DNA from 3 places in the Lysinibacillus sp. GbtcB16 genome. Region 1 is predicted to be linked to each of the others. Evidence: riboswitches for the same ligand, from Rfam matches in the RefSeq annotation. Region 1 holds a riboswitch; each other region holds the start of a gene.
The links. Region 1 has a riboswitch for cobalamin ahead of mmgD (citrate synthase). Riboswitches for the same ligand answer to the same signal wherever they lie in the genome.
Positions count from the first base shown of each region.

Region 2: linked by a shared signal. The riboswitch ahead of KVT27_RS11330 ((2Fe-2S) ferredoxin domain-containing protein) and the one ahead of mmgD (citrate synthase) in region 1 are both predicted to bind cobalamin.
Region 3: linked by a shared signal. The riboswitch ahead of cobT (nicotinate-nucleotide--dimethylbenzimidazole phosphoribosyltransferase) and the one ahead of mmgD (citrate synthase) in region 1 are both predicted to bind cobalamin.

Region 1 is NZ_JAGXJV010000001.1:1,786,417-1,792,502, reverse strand. Features, by position in the region: gene nikB (nickel ABC transporter permease) at 1-420, shown strand, start outside; gene KVT27_RS08995 (ABC transporter permease subunit) at 422-1,225, shown strand; gene KVT27_RS08990 (ABC transporter ATP-binding protein) at 1,236-2,009, shown strand; gene KVT27_RS08985 (ABC transporter ATP-binding protein) at 2,012-2,827, shown strand; gene KVT27_RS08980 (NUDIX hydrolase) at 2,870-3,355, opposite strand; cobalamin riboswitch at 3,588-3,782, shown strand; gene mmgD (citrate synthase) at 3,973-5,094, shown strand; gene KVT27_RS08970 (bifunctional 2-methylcitrate dehydratase/aconitate hydratase) at 5,193-6,086, shown strand, end outside.
Region 2 is NZ_JAGXJV010000001.1:2,212,814-2,218,899, reverse strand. Features, by position in the region: gene KVT27_RS11350 (energy-coupling factor ABC transporter ATP-binding protein) at 1-772, opposite strand, end outside; gene cbiQ (cobalt ECF transporter T component CbiQ) at 769-1,542, opposite strand; gene KVT27_RS11340 (energy-coupling factor ABC transporter substrate-binding protein) at 1,548-1,820, opposite strand; gene KVT27_RS11335 (energy-coupling factor ABC transporter permease) at 1,822-2,568, opposite strand; cobalamin riboswitch at 2,713-2,897, opposite strand; cobalamin riboswitch at 3,159-3,340, shown strand; gene KVT27_RS11330 ((2Fe-2S) ferredoxin domain-containing protein) at 3,485-3,856, shown strand; gene cobJ (precorrin-3B C(17)-methyltransferase) at 3,861-5,528, shown strand; gene KVT27_RS11320 (sirohydrochlorin chelatase) at 5,543-6,086, shown strand, end outside.
Region 3 is NZ_JAGXJV010000001.1:589,290-595,375, forward strand. Features, by position in the region: gene miaA (tRNA (adenosine(37)-N6)-dimethylallyltransferase MiaA) at 1-613, shown strand, start outside; gene hfq (RNA chaperone Hfq) at 711-941, shown strand; gene KVT27_RS02870 (rhodanese-like domain-containing protein) at 1,037-1,339, shown strand; gene KVT27_RS02875 (hypothetical protein) at 1,389-1,784, opposite strand; gene KVT27_RS02880 (DMT family transporter) at 2,055-2,909, shown strand; cobalamin riboswitch at 2,971-3,146, shown strand; gene cobT (nicotinate-nucleotide--dimethylbenzimidazole phosphoribosyltransferase) at 3,241-4,296, shown strand; gene KVT27_RS02890 (trimeric intracellular cation channel family protein) at 4,365-4,970, opposite strand; gene KVT27_RS02895 (methionine gamma-lyase family protein) at 5,315-6,086, shown strand, end outside.

The DNA.
Region 1 (6,086 bases):
CATATTGTTTTACCAGCCTTCACCTTAGCTTTACCTACAATCGGATTGTTCTCACAGTTTATCCGCTCTGCCATAATCGAAGAATACGAGCAGCCATATGTAAAATATGCACAGCTTAGAGGTTTGAAAAAATCGGTCATACTCATTCGACACGTGGGGAGGAATGCTGCCATACCAATATCAACTTTGTTTGGGATGACACTCGGAAATTTGCTAGGTGGTGCTGTCATAGTCGAGCAAGTATTTAGTTGGCCGGGGCTTGGTCGATATTTAATAGAATCCATAACGAATCGTGATTACCCCGTTGTACAATGCTATGTGTTGGTGATTGCTGTCATCTATGTGCTCGCCAATTTAGGCACAGATGTATTGCATCGTTTATTGGATCCTCATCTGATGATGAAGGATAGGAGAGAGTAAAGTGAACTTAGGACGTATACATATGAGAAGATATATTAGTCTCACCTTACTAATGATCATTGGTTTACTAGGACTGTTAGCCCCACTCATTATGCCTCATGACCCTTTAGCAGTCGATATTTCTAAGAAATTTTTAGCACCCTCATGGGACTATCCATTAGGAACAGACCATTTAGGAAGATGTGTCTGCTCACGATTGCTTTTAGGGATTCGGTATTCTTTAGGTGCGGCGCTCGTCATACAAATAGTTGCTATTCTAGTAGCGATACTATTAGGCGCATTAGTCTCCTTAAAAAGAGGTATAATAGATGCGCTATTTATTCGGATATGCGATATTTTATTAGCTTTTCCAACACTTGTACTAGCATTTGGGCTTTTAGGTGTACTAGGTCCTAGCTTGAAAAATGTGTTAATTGCACTTAGTTTGACACAGCTTATTTATTATTCGAGGCTCATCCGAGGTTTATTTATTGGCATGAATGAAAAAGACTTTATTCTAGCGGCAAGAATCAGTGGTACTACAGGTGCAAAATTAATTATTCGACACTATCTCCCTCATGTTTGGCCACCGATTGTAACGATTGTGGCATTAGATATGGGGAAGGTCATTTTAGAGATTGCGGGCTTTTCCTTTATTGGGCTTGGTGTGCAAGCTCCCACTCCTGAATGGGGAATGATGGTAAATGAAGGGAAGCAATATATCCGCCAACATCCTGAATTAATGCTATATCCTGGGCTTGCTATCGTCTTTGTTGTCCTAGTATGTAATGTTTTAGCAAGTAGTTTGAAGAAGCCTGATCAGTAAAGGGGTAGTTATGAAGAAAGTTTTAGAAGTGAAAGACTTATCGGTCAAAATTGGAGAACAGAATATTTTATCCTCCATTCATTTAACAGCCTATCAAGGCCGAGTATTAGGAATTATTGGGGAAAGCGGTAGTGGGAAAACGATGCTTTGCCAAGCTATTATGCAAGCCTTGCCGACTAGAGCGCAGATCACCAAAGGGCAAATTTTCTACCATCAACAAGATTTATTGAAGGTAACTGCTGCTCAAATGAGAGCTTATCGTGGTAGACATCTTTCTATTATTATGCAAAATCCTTCGACTGCCTTTGACCGTGTTCAAACCATTGAAAGTCATTTTCGTGAATCATTAAAAGCTCATTTTGCTATAACTAAAAATGAAATAAGACAAATTGCTATTGAAAGCATGTCAAAAGTTAATTTACCTAATCCTGAGCGCCTTTTATACTATTATCCATTCCAATTAAGTGGGGGAATGCTACAGCGTGTGATGATTGCTTTGTCACTGGCAATTCAAGCCTCGGTATACATAGCTGATGAGCCAACGACAGCTCTTGATACAGTCAATCAAAAGCAGGTTTTGACATTATTTGATCGTATTCGCCTGGAAACACAGGCAGCCATCCTTCTTGTGACACATGATTTAGGCGTTATCGCTGAACTTGCTGATGATGTAGCCGTGATGTATAAGGGGAAAATAATTGAACAAGCGAATGTCTATGATTTTTTTGATGCACCTCAGCATCCTTATACAAAGAAACTATTACAATCCCGAATTATGTTTTAGAGGTGAAAAGATTGAAGCTACTAGAAGTGAGAAATATTGAGAAGAACTATGCACATAGACCGTTCATATTCAAGCGAAGACAGGATGCTCCTGTATTACAGAAAGTATCATTTTCACTTCAGGAGGGGGAATGCTTAGGAATTGTTGGACAAAGTGGCTCAGGAAAAAGCACATTGGGCCGAATTATATTAGGGATGGAAAGGCCAACAGCCGGTGAGATTCTATTTCAAGGGGTTAATCTTTATGATGCCACTAGCCAACAGAAAAAAATGATACGGAGAGATTTACAAGCAGTCTTTCAAAATAGTTATCATTCATTAAATCCAAAGCACACCATTTTTCAAATTTTAGAGGAACCATACCTAAATTTCGAGCATTATAGCTCAGCTGAGAGACATTATAAGGTAAAGGAATTACTTGATCATGTAGAGTTAGAAAAATCTATTGCCGAAAAGTATCCTTCCCAGCTAAGTGGGGGACAACAACAGCGTGTGAACATTGCAAGAGCGCTTGCCTTACATCCAAAATTAATTGTTTTAGATGAAGCCATTAGTAGTTTAGATATGATTTTGCAAAAACATATCATTCAATTACTACAGACACTACAAAAGGATTTGCAACTTGCCTACATTTTCATCTCTCATGACCTACAGGCTACACGCTTTATTTCAGATCGCATCCTTGTCATGCAAAATGGTCAGCTAGTAGAGGAAAGTATGAAAGGTGAACCATTTAAGCATTCCGCATCACTTGAGCTATGCAACGCGATTTTACCCACTCACCCTCGCGAAAGAATTCACAAGAATACTAGTATCTGAAATACCTTTGCGAATAAAATCCTTATTAAAATTCTTACATTGTTATTTGGAAAGCTTCGTAAAGGAGCTTTCGAACTCCCATATTTTGCCCTCTAGGTTGTTTAAGAGAGCGACCGTCCTCTGTTCCATATTATTCGGAAGTTCTTCCTTACTGAAATAGGTGAGGCTTAAGCTCTCACCATCTTTCATTTCCAATACACCCCTTACATGTTTAGCTCTATAAAGGTGAATGACTGTATAGATTTCATCGCCATTCGGATAACAGTAGTAATAATCAGGTCCTGTAAAAACACCGATAAACTCAAACTCTTTAGCCACGAGTCCAGTTTCCTCATAAAGTTCACGCGCAGCAACCTGCTCTAATGTTTCGTTTATTTCCATTGAGCCGCCAGGTAATCCCCAATCCAATGTATCTGAACGATGTTGAAAGAGTATTTTCTTATCATCATTAACAACAAGAACTGTCGAACCAACGTTTATAATCGGTCTATTACCGATAAGCTTTCTTAATTCTGTTATATAGCCCATCCCGTCACTCCTCGTTTCATCGTAATGCAAAACAAATCGCTTTTTTAAAGCAGACTTCATAAATATAGCTCCATTGGGATTGATTAACAATCTTTTTTTTGAGCGAAATAATGCTTAAATATGCAGAATAGTTCGTCAAAAATGAAAAATAGCTTTTTATAATCAGTCTTTTCTGAATTTTACCTATGTTGATTGTTTGGAAACCTCTATGTTAAGGTAAAAAGACAAATTGAATATGCTAAATTTTGGTGGTTCAAATGGGTTTGATTCCATTTGATTAAAAGGGAAGTTGGTGTGAGTCCAACACTGTCCCGCAACTGTATGTAGGAGTTCCATAACGAGACCACTGTTTTGTTCTTCAAAACGGGAAGGTGTTATAGGAATGTTGATGATAAGTCAGGAGACCTGCCGCTAAATAAGCATCAATTGACCTACGAGGATAGGGAGGTGTTAGCTACTGTATGATGAGTGTGAATGGATGTAAGTTCACTGTTTTTTGTTCTGTCATACTTTTGTAGATTAACAACTTCTAAAGGGGTAGAAGTTGTTTTTTTGTTGTTCTTTCGAGTTTGAATGGTAACGCTTACAAGAATGATTAAACAAAGGGGTTGTAATCCATGGAGTTAACGTATTCACCAGGTCTTGATGGAGTTATTGCTGCGGAAACAAAACTGTCTTTCTTAGACGTAGTAGAAAGCCAAATTGTTATACGGGGCTACGATTTGATTGAACTATCTCAGCGATATTCCTATTTAGATATTGTCCATTTATTATTGCACGGAAACCTACCAACTACTGAGCAACAAGCTGAATTACAGGATAAATTGAAAGAAAACTATCACGTTCCACAAGAGCTTGTTCAAATTTTTAACTTATTACCAAATGGGACACATGCTATGGACGGCCTTAGAACTGGAATTTCAGCGTTAGCAGGGTATGATCAGCACATCAATGATCGATCGACTGAAAGGAATGTAACACGAGCATATCGACTTTTAGGTGGCATGCCCAACATCGTTGCGAATAGCTACCGTGTATTAAATGGTCAAGATGTTGTCAAACCGGATAGTCAGCTTTCTTATAGTGCTAATTTTTATTACATGATTACTGGAAGAAAACCAACACCATTAGAAGAAGAAATTTTTGACCAATCACTTGTTTTATATAGTGAACATGAAATGCCGAATTCGACTTTTGCTGCTCGTGTTATTGCCTCCACACAATCCGATCTGTATGGTGCTCTAACTGGTGCTGTCGCATCATTGAAAGGAAATTTGCATGGTGGGGCGAACGAGGCAGTCATGTATATGCTGCTTGAAGCTAAGACTGTAGAAGGCTTTGAAGCGATGCTGAAAAACAAGCTCAAAAATAAAGATAAAATAATGGGCTTTGGCCATCGGGTCTATATGAAAAAAATGGACCCAAGAGCGCAGATCATGAAAGAAGCTTTGTATAAATTATGCTTGGAGCAAGGTGATGACCGCTTATATCACATGTGTGAAGCTGGTGAAAAAGTGATGGTGGAGGAAAAAGGCTTGTATCCAAATTTAGATTATTACGCTGCGCCAGTGTATTACATGCTGGGTCTACCAATTGAATTATATACGCCTATTTTCTTTGGCTCTCGAACGATCGGTTTATGTGCACATGTGATCGAACAACATGACAATAATCGATTATTTAGACCTCGTGTTCATTATATAGGCGAGCGTCATAACCTTGAAGAATTGTCGGTATAATCAAGTTTTAACAACTCGCCACAGAGCTGATGGACATTCTGACCAATGCCCATCAGCATACTAGTATATCAAATGCATACCTTGAAAGGAAGATATAGATGATTAAAACGAATGAAAAAACGATGACAGACCAGCTTCTTATTGATATTGCGGATTATGTATTAAACACAAAGATTACGAGCGAAGAAGCTTACGAAACGGCTCGATATGTTTTATTGGATACGTTAGGTTGTGGCATTTTAGCTTTACAATATCCTGAATGTACAAAACTTCTAGGTCCTGTAGTACCAGGTACAGTCGTTCCAAATGGTACTCGTATTCCAGGAACATCCTATGTCCTTGATCCAGTAAAAGGTGCCTTTAATATCGGTTGTATGATCCGTTGGCTGGATTATAACGATACATGGTTGGCGGCAGAATGGGGGCATCCTTCTGATAATCTAGGTGGCATTTTAGCTGTAGCCGATTATTTGAGTCGTGTACGTGTTGCAGAAGGGCAAGAGCCTCTCCAAATAAAAGACGTTTTAGAAATGATGATTCAAGCTCATGAAATACAAGGAATACTTGCACTCGAAAATAGCTTAAATCGTGTTGGCTTAGATCACGTCTTATTTGTCAAAATAGCGACAACAGCTGTAGTAACAAAGGCTTTAGGTGGCACTCATCAAGAAATTGTCAATGCCTTATCAAATGCTTGGATTGATAATTCAAGTTTAAGAACCTATCGACATGCTCCTAATACAGGCTCTAGAAAATCATGGGCTGCTGGCGATGCTACAAGCAGGGCCGTACAACTAGCAATGATGGCTGTGAAGGGGGAAATGGGCTATGCAACTGCATTGTCTGCACCAGGCTGGGGATTCCAAGATGTGCTCTTTAATAAGGAAGAATTAAAGCTTGCGAGACCACTTGCATCTTATGTTATGGAAAATGTCCTCTTTAAAGTGTCTTACCCTGCAGAATTTCATGCTCAAACGGCTGCAGAATGTGCT
Region 2 (6,086 bases), 430 kb from region 1:
ATAATTTCTTTTTTTGTAGAGCCAAAGCCATGTCAAATACCCATGGTCGTTCAAGATGTGCCCGTTTTAGCAATTCTTCTTCATAAAATAAGGCGACAGGGTCACCATTATAAATAATTTTTCCTGCCTCCATAACAATGATTTGATCGGCCCATTCATAGGCAAGGGCAATGTCGTGAGTCGCAAGGATAATCGTTCTTTCATGGTCTTCTACTTTGGCTAAGTATTGAAAAACTTGTGTAGCGTAATAGCTATCAAGACCCGCCGTTGGTTCATCTAATAAAAGGACAGTCGGTTCCATCGCTAATACACCTGCCATGGCCACACGCTTTTTCTGCCCTACGCTTAAAAAGTGAATGGGTTTATCTAGTAGCTCAGTCACTTCAGTTTGTGCAACAGCCCATGCTATTTTTTCTTCAATTTTTTCCGTAGACCATCCTAGATTCATTGGACCATAAGCTATATCTTGCTTAACAGTCCCTGAAAAAAGCTGATTATCAGCATCTTGAAAGACGATTCCAACCTGTTGGCGGAGAGCCTTTAATGCCTTTCTAGTATATTGAAGCTTTTCCCCATCAAATGAAATGGTCCCAGCTGTTGGTTTCAAAATACCATTAAGGTGCTGAAATAAAGTGGATTTTCCTGCTCCATTATGACCGAGTATAGCGATTTTTTTCCCTTTTGGAATGTTTAATGTAATATCTGTCAAAGCCTTCGTACCATCTGCATAGGCATACGACAAGTTGTTAAGTTTAAAATAAAATGCTGTCATGAGAAGTACCCTCCATATATGATGAGGAATAAAAAAATAGCCGTCATGCCAAGCCAGTTTTTTTTGCTATAGGCGCCCGTTTCATGCCAATAAACAGTTTCACCACCACGGGCCTGCATGGCATGATTAAGCTCTCGACTGCGCTGAAACATTTCAATAAACAACGCGGCAATTAGCATGGATACTGAACGTAACCATTGCATGGGTGAGTGGTAGCCAAGCCGGGCTTGCTGGGCCAAATGAATTTTTTGCATGCTTTCTAAAAAAATAAAAATAAAACGATAGGTGAGTTCTACTAGCTCAACTAATAAAGTAGGGAGCCGCCATTGTCGGAGCACATAACATATTCCTTGTACTGATGTCGTTAAAATTAAAAAATATAAGCAACTTATACTGCCAAGTACAATAAAGAATAGTTGCTGGGCGGTAGCGATACTGGCTCTCCCAATAAAAATTGTCCAGTTCATATACGTAAATGCCCCCATATGGGCTGGTAATGTATGCGCTGCTGGCGCTATCGAAATAATGATGGATAAGAGACTTGTGAATAAGAAAAAACCAGGTAGTAATAATAGCTTCGCATAATAGTTTAGTGGAATTTTCGCGCCCCAAATGATAAAAGCACTCATTACAAAAAATGTAATGAGTGAAAGTCGTTCATCTCTCATAATAAGCGTGAATAAAAGTAGTCCTAATGAAAATATCATTTTTTCTAGCGGATGAACGAACGCTAGCTTATTGAGATACGCATACTTATCAATGAGTAACATAATCCTTAACCTTCTTTATGCTTGCCACGCATATAGCCAATAAAGTAGCCGATAAAACCAGCACCAATAGCTGCTTGTAGCACGAATAATAAGCTTTCAATTTCACCACTAGGTGGTTCCCACACACTATCAAACCATGGCTCATATTCTGCATTGATTTCCCCAATGGCTGCTTCTGCTTCACCGTCGGCTCCTCCAAATTCTGCTCCTTTTTGGACGAAAAGAGGGATAATGGCCAATAGCACCACGATGGCTAAAAGTAATAAATTTCGTTTCATATTAGTGCGCCTCCTTTGTAGAGAAAACACGTAAAGATTTTAATTCGCTAATATTATATTTTTTCAAGAAGTTCATGACAATAACTGTTAATAGTCCTTCACTCACAGCTAATGGGATTTGTGTTAAGGCAAAAATACTTGCGAACTTTGTAAAGGAAGCCATAAAGCCTCCAACTTCAGATGGGAAGGCTAGTGCTAATTGAACGGAAGTCACCACATATGTACCTAAATCCCCAAGCATAGCCGCAAAGAAAACAGCTAATGAAAACGATAACCCCATTTGTTGCGCCCCTTTAAATACAAAGTAGGCGATAAACGGGCCTACGATAGCCATCGAAAAAGCATTAGCCCCTAATGTTGTGATCCCACCATGTGCTAAAAGTAAAGATTGGAATAATAAAACAATTGTCCCGATGACACTCATCGCTAACGGTCCAAATAATACTGTCCCGAGACCTACTCCTGTTGGATGTGAGCAGCTCCCTGTAACTGAAGGGATTTTTAAGGCTGATAGGACAAAGGCAAACGCACCGGACAGCCCCAGAATCATTTTTGTTTCAGGGTTTTCTTCAATTGTTTTACGAATAGAGCGCAATCCTAAAATAATAAATGGGATGGAGATTGCCCACCAAAAAATAGCCCATTCGATTGGTAAAAACCCTTCCATGATATGCATGGCGAAGGCACGCTTTGGCACCATTAAAAAAGCCAATAGAAAATAACTAAATTTCCACCAAGACAGCTTCAATTTTCTTCCTCCAAACTGTAAATAGATTTTTAGAATGTAGCGTGCGTAATAAAAAAGCACTTTTCCGTTGTTGGAAAAGTGCATAGCTAAAAAAGCAAATAACATTTTCATCTGCTAAGCCGCACACCTATCCTCGTAGGCTGAAACGATCACTTATTTTCGGCAGGTCTCCTGGCTCTAGTTCAACACTTTATAGGTCTTCCCATCTATTGGACAGTGACATGTTCTATAAAGCTCCCTATTACAGTGGCGGGACCGCGCCGGACTTAAACCGGCTTCCCTTTTAAGCAAAATGACGAGCATTTTACACCAAAAAATAGTAAGTTGTGAGATTTCACGACAAAGTGTATCACGAATTTCCATAAATATGCTATACTTTTTTTATAAAAAATTAAAAATAGAATATCAATGTCGAAAATTCTGATAACTAACGTTTTTTAGGATTAAAGAAGGCAAATTCAATTTTTTAATAGCTTTCAACCCTCCTATGAAATTGATAAATTTGTCATGATTTTTTAAAGAAATATTGAAATTTTAAAATAATAAGATATGATTAAGACAGTTTTCTATTATATATACGATTAAAAATTTCATATAAAACGTCGATAAGTGCTCGAAGAACTCGAGATAATAGGGAAATTGGTGAAAGTCCAATACAGCCCCCGCTACTGTAATAGCTGATGAAATCGCAATGCCACCTGTGCAAACTAGGGAAGGTGCGACAGTAAAATGAAGCTTAAGTCAGGAAACCTGCTTATCAGATTGTGCATGCAAACTTTTCGGAGGGAGAAGTTGAAGCAAAAGCGAGGATCTGTCTTTCAATCTATTCGTTTTTATTTGGCTTCTACAAACCTTTACTCTTCGGCAGAGTAAAGGTTTTTTCTTTTTTCCAAAAGCAAATGAGGGGAGATATAAGATGACAACGTGGAATTTAGAGGGGATGAAAACACATCTCTTTATTTGCAATGGCAGTAGCTGTATGAACAAGGGTGGGGAGGAAATTACCCAAGCTATACGAGATGAAATACAGCGTAACGCACTAGATAAAGAAATACATACGACAAGAACGCGCTGTAATGGACGATGCAAGGATGCTTGTGTTGTAATTGCTTACCCTCAGGGGAATTGGTATCGTGTACCATCAACGGAGCATGCTAGAACACTTGTACAGGATTTGCATCATGAATCCTTATATAACGATCATGTTTTTACACTTCGAGAAGGGACATTACAGCGAACAGCGCAAACGACAGCCATTAAAGGGATTGAAAAGGTGAAAGAGGGGTAAAAACATGGCGCAAAAAGGGAAAATTTTCGTAGTAGGCTTTGGGCCTGGAGACTTTAAGCATATTACGACACGTGCAGTAGAGGCTTTACAACAAAGTGATATGATCATAGGCTATAAAACCTATGTTGAGCTGATTCAAGATTTAGTCAGCGCAAAATCCATTGTCAGTACAGGTATGACAGAGGAAGTGTCACGTGCTCAGGAGGCCGTTCGTCAAGCAGAGGCAGGAAGTATTGTTTCGGTCATTTCGAGTGGAGATGCGGGCGTTTATGGTATGGCGGGATTAGTGTATGAAGTATTAATTGAGCTAGGCTGGACAGAGGCAACTGGTATTGAAGTGGAGATTGTCCCAGGTATTTCAGCTATCAATTCATGTGCTAGTTTACTTGGTGCACCCATTATGCATGATGCTTGTACCATTAGTTTGAGTGACCATCTTACGCCATGGAATTTAATTGCGAAGCGTGTGGAAGCCGCAGCTATGGCCGATTTTGTTATTGCTTTATACAATCCTAAAAGTGGTCGCCGTACAAGACAAATTGTCGAAGCGCAACGAATTCTTTTAGAATATCGTTCTCCTGACACACCAGTAGGGCTTGTAAAAAGTGCCTATCGAGAACGTCAGGAAGTGACGATGACGACATTGGCAAAAATGTTGGAACATGATATTGGTATGCTGACAACGGTTATTATCGGAAACTCATCTACGTTCTTCTATGATAATAAAATGATTACACCGCGTGGCTACCAACGTAAATATACACTTGGCGAGGAAAAACAGCCATTACGTCCACATCAACGCTTACGGGAAGAAAATGAGCCATGGGCGATGAATCAAGAGACAGGAACAGCACGAAATGACTTTGCGGCAGACCCTAATGCAGGGAGAATGAATAAACCCAGTATAGCCGTTATGCCAAAGCCGCAAAAAACAGCACTTGAAATGGCTACAGCTGCGCTTGCAATGGTAAAGGGAACAAGTGCTATCAAGGCTACGCCAAAGCTTGTACAACAAAAAATAGAATCAATTTTTGAATTGGCAGTGAGCCCTGGCGTGGCCAATAAATTTTTCACACCACAGCAAATGATGACGTTAGCAGAGGTCGTAGGAGAAGAAGGATCAATGGAATATACACCAGATCATCAAATCCATTTAAAAATACCTACAACAACGCCTGAACGTATCACTGAGAAATTACAGGAAGTAGGCTTTTTATTAGCACCAATTGGTGATGTGTTGTCGTTGAAGGCTTGTGATTTTTGCTACGGTGAAAAAGCAGATTCCATTCCGTATGCGGAGGAAATTCAAGAAAAGCTTGGTGGTATTTCATTACCGAAAACGTTAAATATTGGCTTCAATGGCTGTGGGATGGCTTGTTATCGAGCCGTGTTTGATGATATTGGGATTGTTTATCGCAAAAGTAAATTTGATGTCTTTATTGGGGCGAAGCCAGTCGGACGTACGGCTCATGCAGCACAGCCTGTTGTAGAAGGTTTGGAGCCTGATCAATTAATCCCTTTAATTACAGATATTATCGAAGAATATAAAGCCAATGCGCATCCAAACGAACGTCTATTTAAATACTTCAAGCGGGTGAAAAAGATATTGCATTTTACGTATCAAGATATGTCTTCCAAAATAAAAATAGAGCCAGCTCCGTGCGGCGACTAGTGAGGAGAAAAGAGATGAAAGCTATATTATTTGTTGGCCATGGCAGCCGTTTAGCAGCAGGAAATGATGAGGTGCGTACATTTATCGAGCAAATGAAATCTCGCATTGAAGAACAATATTTAGTGGAAACATGTTTCCTTGAATTTGCTTCTCCTAATATTGAAGAAGGTATTACAAACTGTGTGAAAAAGGGTGCTTCAGAGGTACATGTCATCCCGATTATTTTACTTCATGCAGGTCATTCCAAGCTACATATTCCAGCAGAAATCGAGCATGCTCGTGAGCATTATCCGAATATCACATTCACATATGGTCAAACAATTGGCATTCATGAAGAAATATTTGCGATATTACAAGATCGTTTAGTTGAAATTGGATTTGATACTGAACAAGAACAGGAAGACACAGCCATTTTATTAATTGCTCGAGGAGGCAGTGATCCTTATGCAAATGGAGATTTCTATAAAATTACACGATTGCTATGGGAAAAACTACCTGTTAAATACGTAGAAAGTGCCTTTATGGGCGTAACGGACCCACGTGTTGAGGAAGGCATTG
Region 3 (6,086 bases), 1.2 Mb from region 1:
TCATAAATTACCGATTATAGTAGGTGGCTCGGGCTTATATGTACAAGCTGTTCTGTTTGATTTTCAATTTACTGATGAAAAAGTGGATGAGGCAGCACGTCAAGCCTATTATGATGAATTAGCGAAGCTTGGTCCTGAGGCCATGCACGATAAATTAAAACAACTAGACCCTCAAACTGCAGAGGCCATTCATCCAAATAATACACGTCGTGTCATTCGCGCATTAGAGATGCTAGAATTAAACGGTGTGTCGAAGGCAGCTGAAGCTCAAAATCGAGGTGAAGTGCCTCTCTATAATCACTTGATCTTAGGGCTAGGTCAAAATATGTCACGAGACGTGCTTTATGACCGTATTAACCACCGTGTCGATTTGATGATGGAGAATGGTCTTTTAGAAGAGGTCAGAGGGCTATGGCAACAAAATATCCGAGGTGTGCAGTCTATACAAGCCATTGGTTATAAGGAATTATATGATTATTTAGATGGTAAATGTTCGCTAGAAGGCGCTCTTGACAGCTTAAAACAAAACTCTCGCCGCTATGCAAAAAGGCAACTTACTTATTTCCGCAATAAAATGGATGTCCATTTTGTGATGACAGATGAGCAATTATAAAATTAAAGAAAAATTTCTAAAAATTACTAATTGATAAATTGGTAGAACGTGCTACTATAGGAATGAAGAGGTAGAAAGTTAGTAGGGAGGCTATTTGATGAAATCAATCAACTTGCAAGATACGTTCTTGAACCAACTACGTAAAAACAGTGTTTTTGTAACTGTATTTCTATTAAACGGATTTCAGTTAAAAGGGACTGTGAAATCATATGATAATTTTACAGTTTTATTATTGGATGCTGAAAATAAGCAGCACCTGATTTACAAGCACGCCATTTCTACATTCGTTCCAGCTAAACAAATAGAATTTTTAGAGACAGAAGCATAAAAAGATTGTTAAACAGTTAGTGTTCTCCACACTGGCTGTTTTTTTTGCTACAGGCTATAATGATAGAGGAAATAGATATTTGGAGGACGAGTTTGATGAAATCAATGGAAACAACACAATTATTAGAACTATTAGATGCAAATGAAGACCTATATATTATTGATGTACGTGAAGAGGATGAAGTTGCACATGGCATGATTCCTGGTGCTCAGCATATTGCTCTTGGGACAATCCCAGAACGTCTTGAGGAATTAGATGAAACTAAGCCATATATTATCGTTTGTAAGGCTGGTGGCCGTTCAGCTAATGCTTGTTTTTATTTAGAGGCACAAGGATTTGATGTGACAAACCTTGAAGGCGGCATGTTAGCTTACGATGGTGAATTAGAATTTAAATAATGACATAATGAAAAAAGAAAGAGTGTATACTCTTTCTTTTTTCATATGCTTATTTTTGGAGTGAGTCCATGACGAGGCTAAAGTTTTTTTCAAAGTTCATGTACGGGTTCACATTTTTTTGGCCGCGAACCTTTGAAGCATAGCTGGCAAAATTTAAACCAGCACCGTATATTTGTAAAGCGCCATTCGCAAGATCTCCCTTTTGTAAAAGCTCAATGCCATCCTTTAAGAAATTTTCACTCTCATCGAAATGACATTCCGCCATGTATTTATCTCCACTATAAAATAATTTCAAATTTTCCATAATGACATACGCTGTTTCTTCACTGATGGAAGCATCAACATTCATTAATAACTGATTAATCGGTTTCACTAACTGAGCGTAATGACTATCATAATTTTCACAAGTCTCCGCAATCGCGTTTCTTAATTCTCTTGCATTCATTCTAACTCCTCCTAAAAAGAAAATTTTATCCTTACCTATGAAGTAATTAGCGTTTCCTTTTCCCTTTATCTATAAATCGTACTCTGTAATTTTCAGAAATATGTTACAATTATATCGATGAAGGAGGGATTTTGTATGTTTCGTTCAATAGCACCCCCAACAATGTCTTTACAGTAGAATCTACTGTTAAGGCATACAATAACAGTTTGCTCATTTTCAATAGATTCTACTGTGTAGGTTAATACTTATACGTAGAAAGTAGGAATTGTAATGAGCGGAAAATTAGCGTTTGTATTATCCATGATTATTTTTGGTGCAGTTGGTGTTTTTGCCAAGTATATCCCTTTGTCTTCAAGTGAAATCGCTTTTTGGATGAGTTTAATTGGTGCTTGTTTTTTGATAGTGATTTTTATTTTTAAAAAGAAAAGTTTAACGAAAAGAAGTATTCTCAAAAATAAGTGGAAATTAATTCTTTCTAGTGTTGCCTTATGTGGGAATTGGATTTTCTTATTTCAGGCTTATAAAGAAACAACAATTGCTAATGCTGCACTCAGTTATTATTTTGCACCAATACTAGTTATCTGTTTATCTCCAATAATCTTAAAAGAGAAGCTAGTTGGCAGAAAAATACTGTATGTCTGTGTGGCTATTATCGGACTATTTTTGATTGTCCAAAGTCAAGGCACTGGAGACAGTAAACATTTTATTGGTATTGTCTACGGTCTTATCGCTGCATGCTTTTATACAGCTCTAACATTTACAAATAAATGTATATGTGGCTTAAAAGAACCGGAAAATACAATTATTCAACTATCTTTAGCAGCTTTTTTCCTTTGTTTTTATATACTTGGAACAACAGGGTTTCAGGTTATGACACTCAATTTTAAGTCAGTCCTATTATTAATGACATTAGGTATTGTCCATGCAGGGGTTGGATTTTTATTGTTCTTTTGGGGCATGTCAAAGCTGAAAGGGCAAAGTATAGCCATTCTTAGCTATATAGATCCACTGACATCATTAGTCATTTCAACGATGATTATTGGAGAAAAAATGACGCTTCTACAAATAATAGGAGCGGTACTATTATTAGGGTCAACATTGCTAAGCGAGCTAGAAAAAGAATAGGCATACAAAGTATCACATTCAAATATTGACAGAAGAAATATGCTGTCGTAGATTAAAAGTAGTTTAATACAAGCATTAGGTGCCCATTAAGGGAGAATAGGGAATAAAGTGAAAAGCTTTAGCGGACCCGCCACTGTAAAAGGGAGTTTAATAGTGAAGACCACTAGCTCATTGCTGGGAAGGTACTATGAAATGTTGAACTTAAGCCAGGAGACCTGCCTATTTGCTTGAAGAGGATATAGATGATGGAAAAGTCTGTAGTTTATTTGTCATGACAATAAACTACAGGCTTTTTATTTTGTCTTCATGAAGAACGAGAGGAGAAATGACAATGCAATTATTACATGACACAATTCAAAACATTCAAGGCGCTAATAAAAATAGTAGGGAGCAAGCAAGGAAGCGAATAGATATTCTTTGTAAGCCGCCAGGTAGCCTAGGTAAATTAGAGTCCATTGCTGTGCAGCTTTCTGGGATTACAGGACAATTATATCCTGTGATTGATCAAAAGGTGATGATTGTCTGTGCAGCAGATCATGGAGTTTGTAAGGAAGGTGTGACGACGAACCCACAAGATGTTACTTTATTTCAAACATTAAATTTCCCAAAAGGAGGTACAGGTGTTTGCGCGATTGCAAGTGTGACGAATACGAAGGTTGTAACGGTCGATGTTGGAGTAAAGGATGATCTTCCACTCAATTCGGGCGTAATCGTTCAAAAAGTAAAATATGGTACAGATAACATGGCACAAGGCCCTGCTATGTCTAGAGAGGAGGCCATTCAATCTATTGAAGCGGGGATTCGTGTGGCAACAGATGAAATCATAAAAGGAGCCAATCTACTTGGTACAGGTGAGATGGGCATCGGTAATACAACGCCGAGTACTGCGATTTTAGCTGTTTTGACTGGCTATGACCCAATTGAAATAACAGGATTTGGAGCAGGTGTTGGTCAAGGAGGAATTGCTCATAAAGCAGCGGTCATTCAAAAAGCAATTACGCTCAACAAACCCAATCCTAATGATATCATTGATGTTCTAGCTAAAGTTGGAGGGCTAGAGATTGGGGCTATGGCTGGTATCATCCTTGCAGCCGCAAGTCATCGAAAACCTGTTGTGATTGATGGATTTATTTCAACTATTGCTGCGCTTATTGCTTATCAAATTGAACCAAAAGTAAAGGATTTTATTATACCTTCTCATGCATCGGAGGAGCCAGGGGCTAAAATTGCCGCTGAATTACTAGGAGTGGAGCCCATGCTGCACATGAATATGCGGCTAGGAGAAGGTTCCGGTGCAGCCCTAGCCTTTCCCCTATTAGATGCTGCTTGCTCGATGATGAAAAATATGGTGACGCTGGAAGAAGCAATGAATCTTTTGACTAAATAGTTACTGAAAAAAAAAATAAGCGCAAATAGTTAAGGAACCATTTGTGCTTATTTAATCAATGATAGACTCTATGCCCGATTCAACCTTCGCAAAGGTAAACGCCATTTCATCATATAGGAAAGAATACGTAAGGCTGTTATTACCGCAAATAAAATATAAAGGAAGATATCTCCTGTAAAAACTTCAAACCCAATAACAAGTCCTGCGAGAGCAGCCCAAACACCATAGACTTCGTCACGAAGAACAAGTGGTTTTCGTCGAGCTAATAAGTCACGCACGATACCACCACCTGAACCAGTTAAGACCGCAGCTACAATGACAGCGCTGATCGGCATATCCAGCTTTACGGCGTAGAGTGCGCCTTGAATAGCAAATGCTGATAAGCCAATTGCATCTGTGAAATTGCCCCAACGATGCCAGTGTTGAATCAAATGATGAGGAAAAATAAAAAATATGGTAATGGCAGCAAGTGCAATTTGAAACATCATATCCTGTCCCCATAATGTCGTGACAGGTAGCCCGATAAGTAAATTTCGAATAGCCCCTCCACCAAAAGCAGTGACGATACCGAGTATATAAACACCGAATAAATCGTATTCCTCTTCCATTGCAATAATTGCCCCAGAAATAGCAAAGGCAATTGTACCAATAATACTAAAAACATCCCAAGCCATCCCTTTCACCCCTTCTATAAATAAATGAATCTCATTCCTAAAGCATAAAGATCCTGTAAGTAACAAAATCTATGAATTTAATAGCCAAAATTCATCATTAAATACTCTTCTTGAAATAAGTCCGCACATTAGCTTAGCGTAAATTTCGCTGAGAAACAATAGGCAAGTTTTACAGGGACCTATACAAATTGATAAGATGGTAATGAAATAAAGAAAAACATCTGTCATAAGCGTTCATTACAAGTAGACGATTAGGGAATTCTAGGATAATTGAGGTCCATTTAAATATGGAATCAAGTTTACGGAATATATGCATGACAATTGTGAAATGGAGAAGAAAAAGAATGACGTTTACATCTAATTTATCAGCATCGACGCTATCTTTAGCGGCAACAATAGAAGAGAGAGTGAGACCTTTTCATGCTAAGGTGGAAGAGATGGCGTTTTATAACCAGCAAAAAGTGCTAGCGGCATTTCGAAAACATCAAGTTAGTGATTATCATTTACATCCATCCAATGGCTATGGCTATGACGATGAGGGACGCGATAATTTAGAGCGTGTCTATGCTGAGGTGTTTGGTGCAGAGGCTGCCATTGTTCGACCGCAAATTATTTCAGGGACACATGCAATTACGCTTAGTCTATTCGGTGTGCTACGTCCTGGTGATGAGCTGCTTTATATTTCTGGTCAGCCATATGATACGTTACAATCCATTGTCGATGGTGGTGACAAAGATACAGGGTCCCTAAAAGATTATCAAATCGGTTATTCACATGTTGATTTACTGGATAATCAAACCATCGATTGGTCAGGTGTGAAAGGGGCCATAACAGCGAAGACAAAAATGATTGCCATTCAACGATCAAAAGGCTATGCAACACGTCCATCCTTTTCTATCGCAGAAATTGCTGATATGTGTGCAAACATTCGTGAGTTAGCACCGGAGGCCATTATTTTTGTTGATAATTGCTATGGTGAATTTGTAGAAAAGCAAGAGCCTATAGAGATTGGTGCTGATTTAATGGCAGGCTCCCTCATTAAAAATCCTGGTGGAGGATTAGCGAAAATTGGAGGCTATATTGCAGGCAGAGCAGATTTAGTGGAGAAATGTGCGT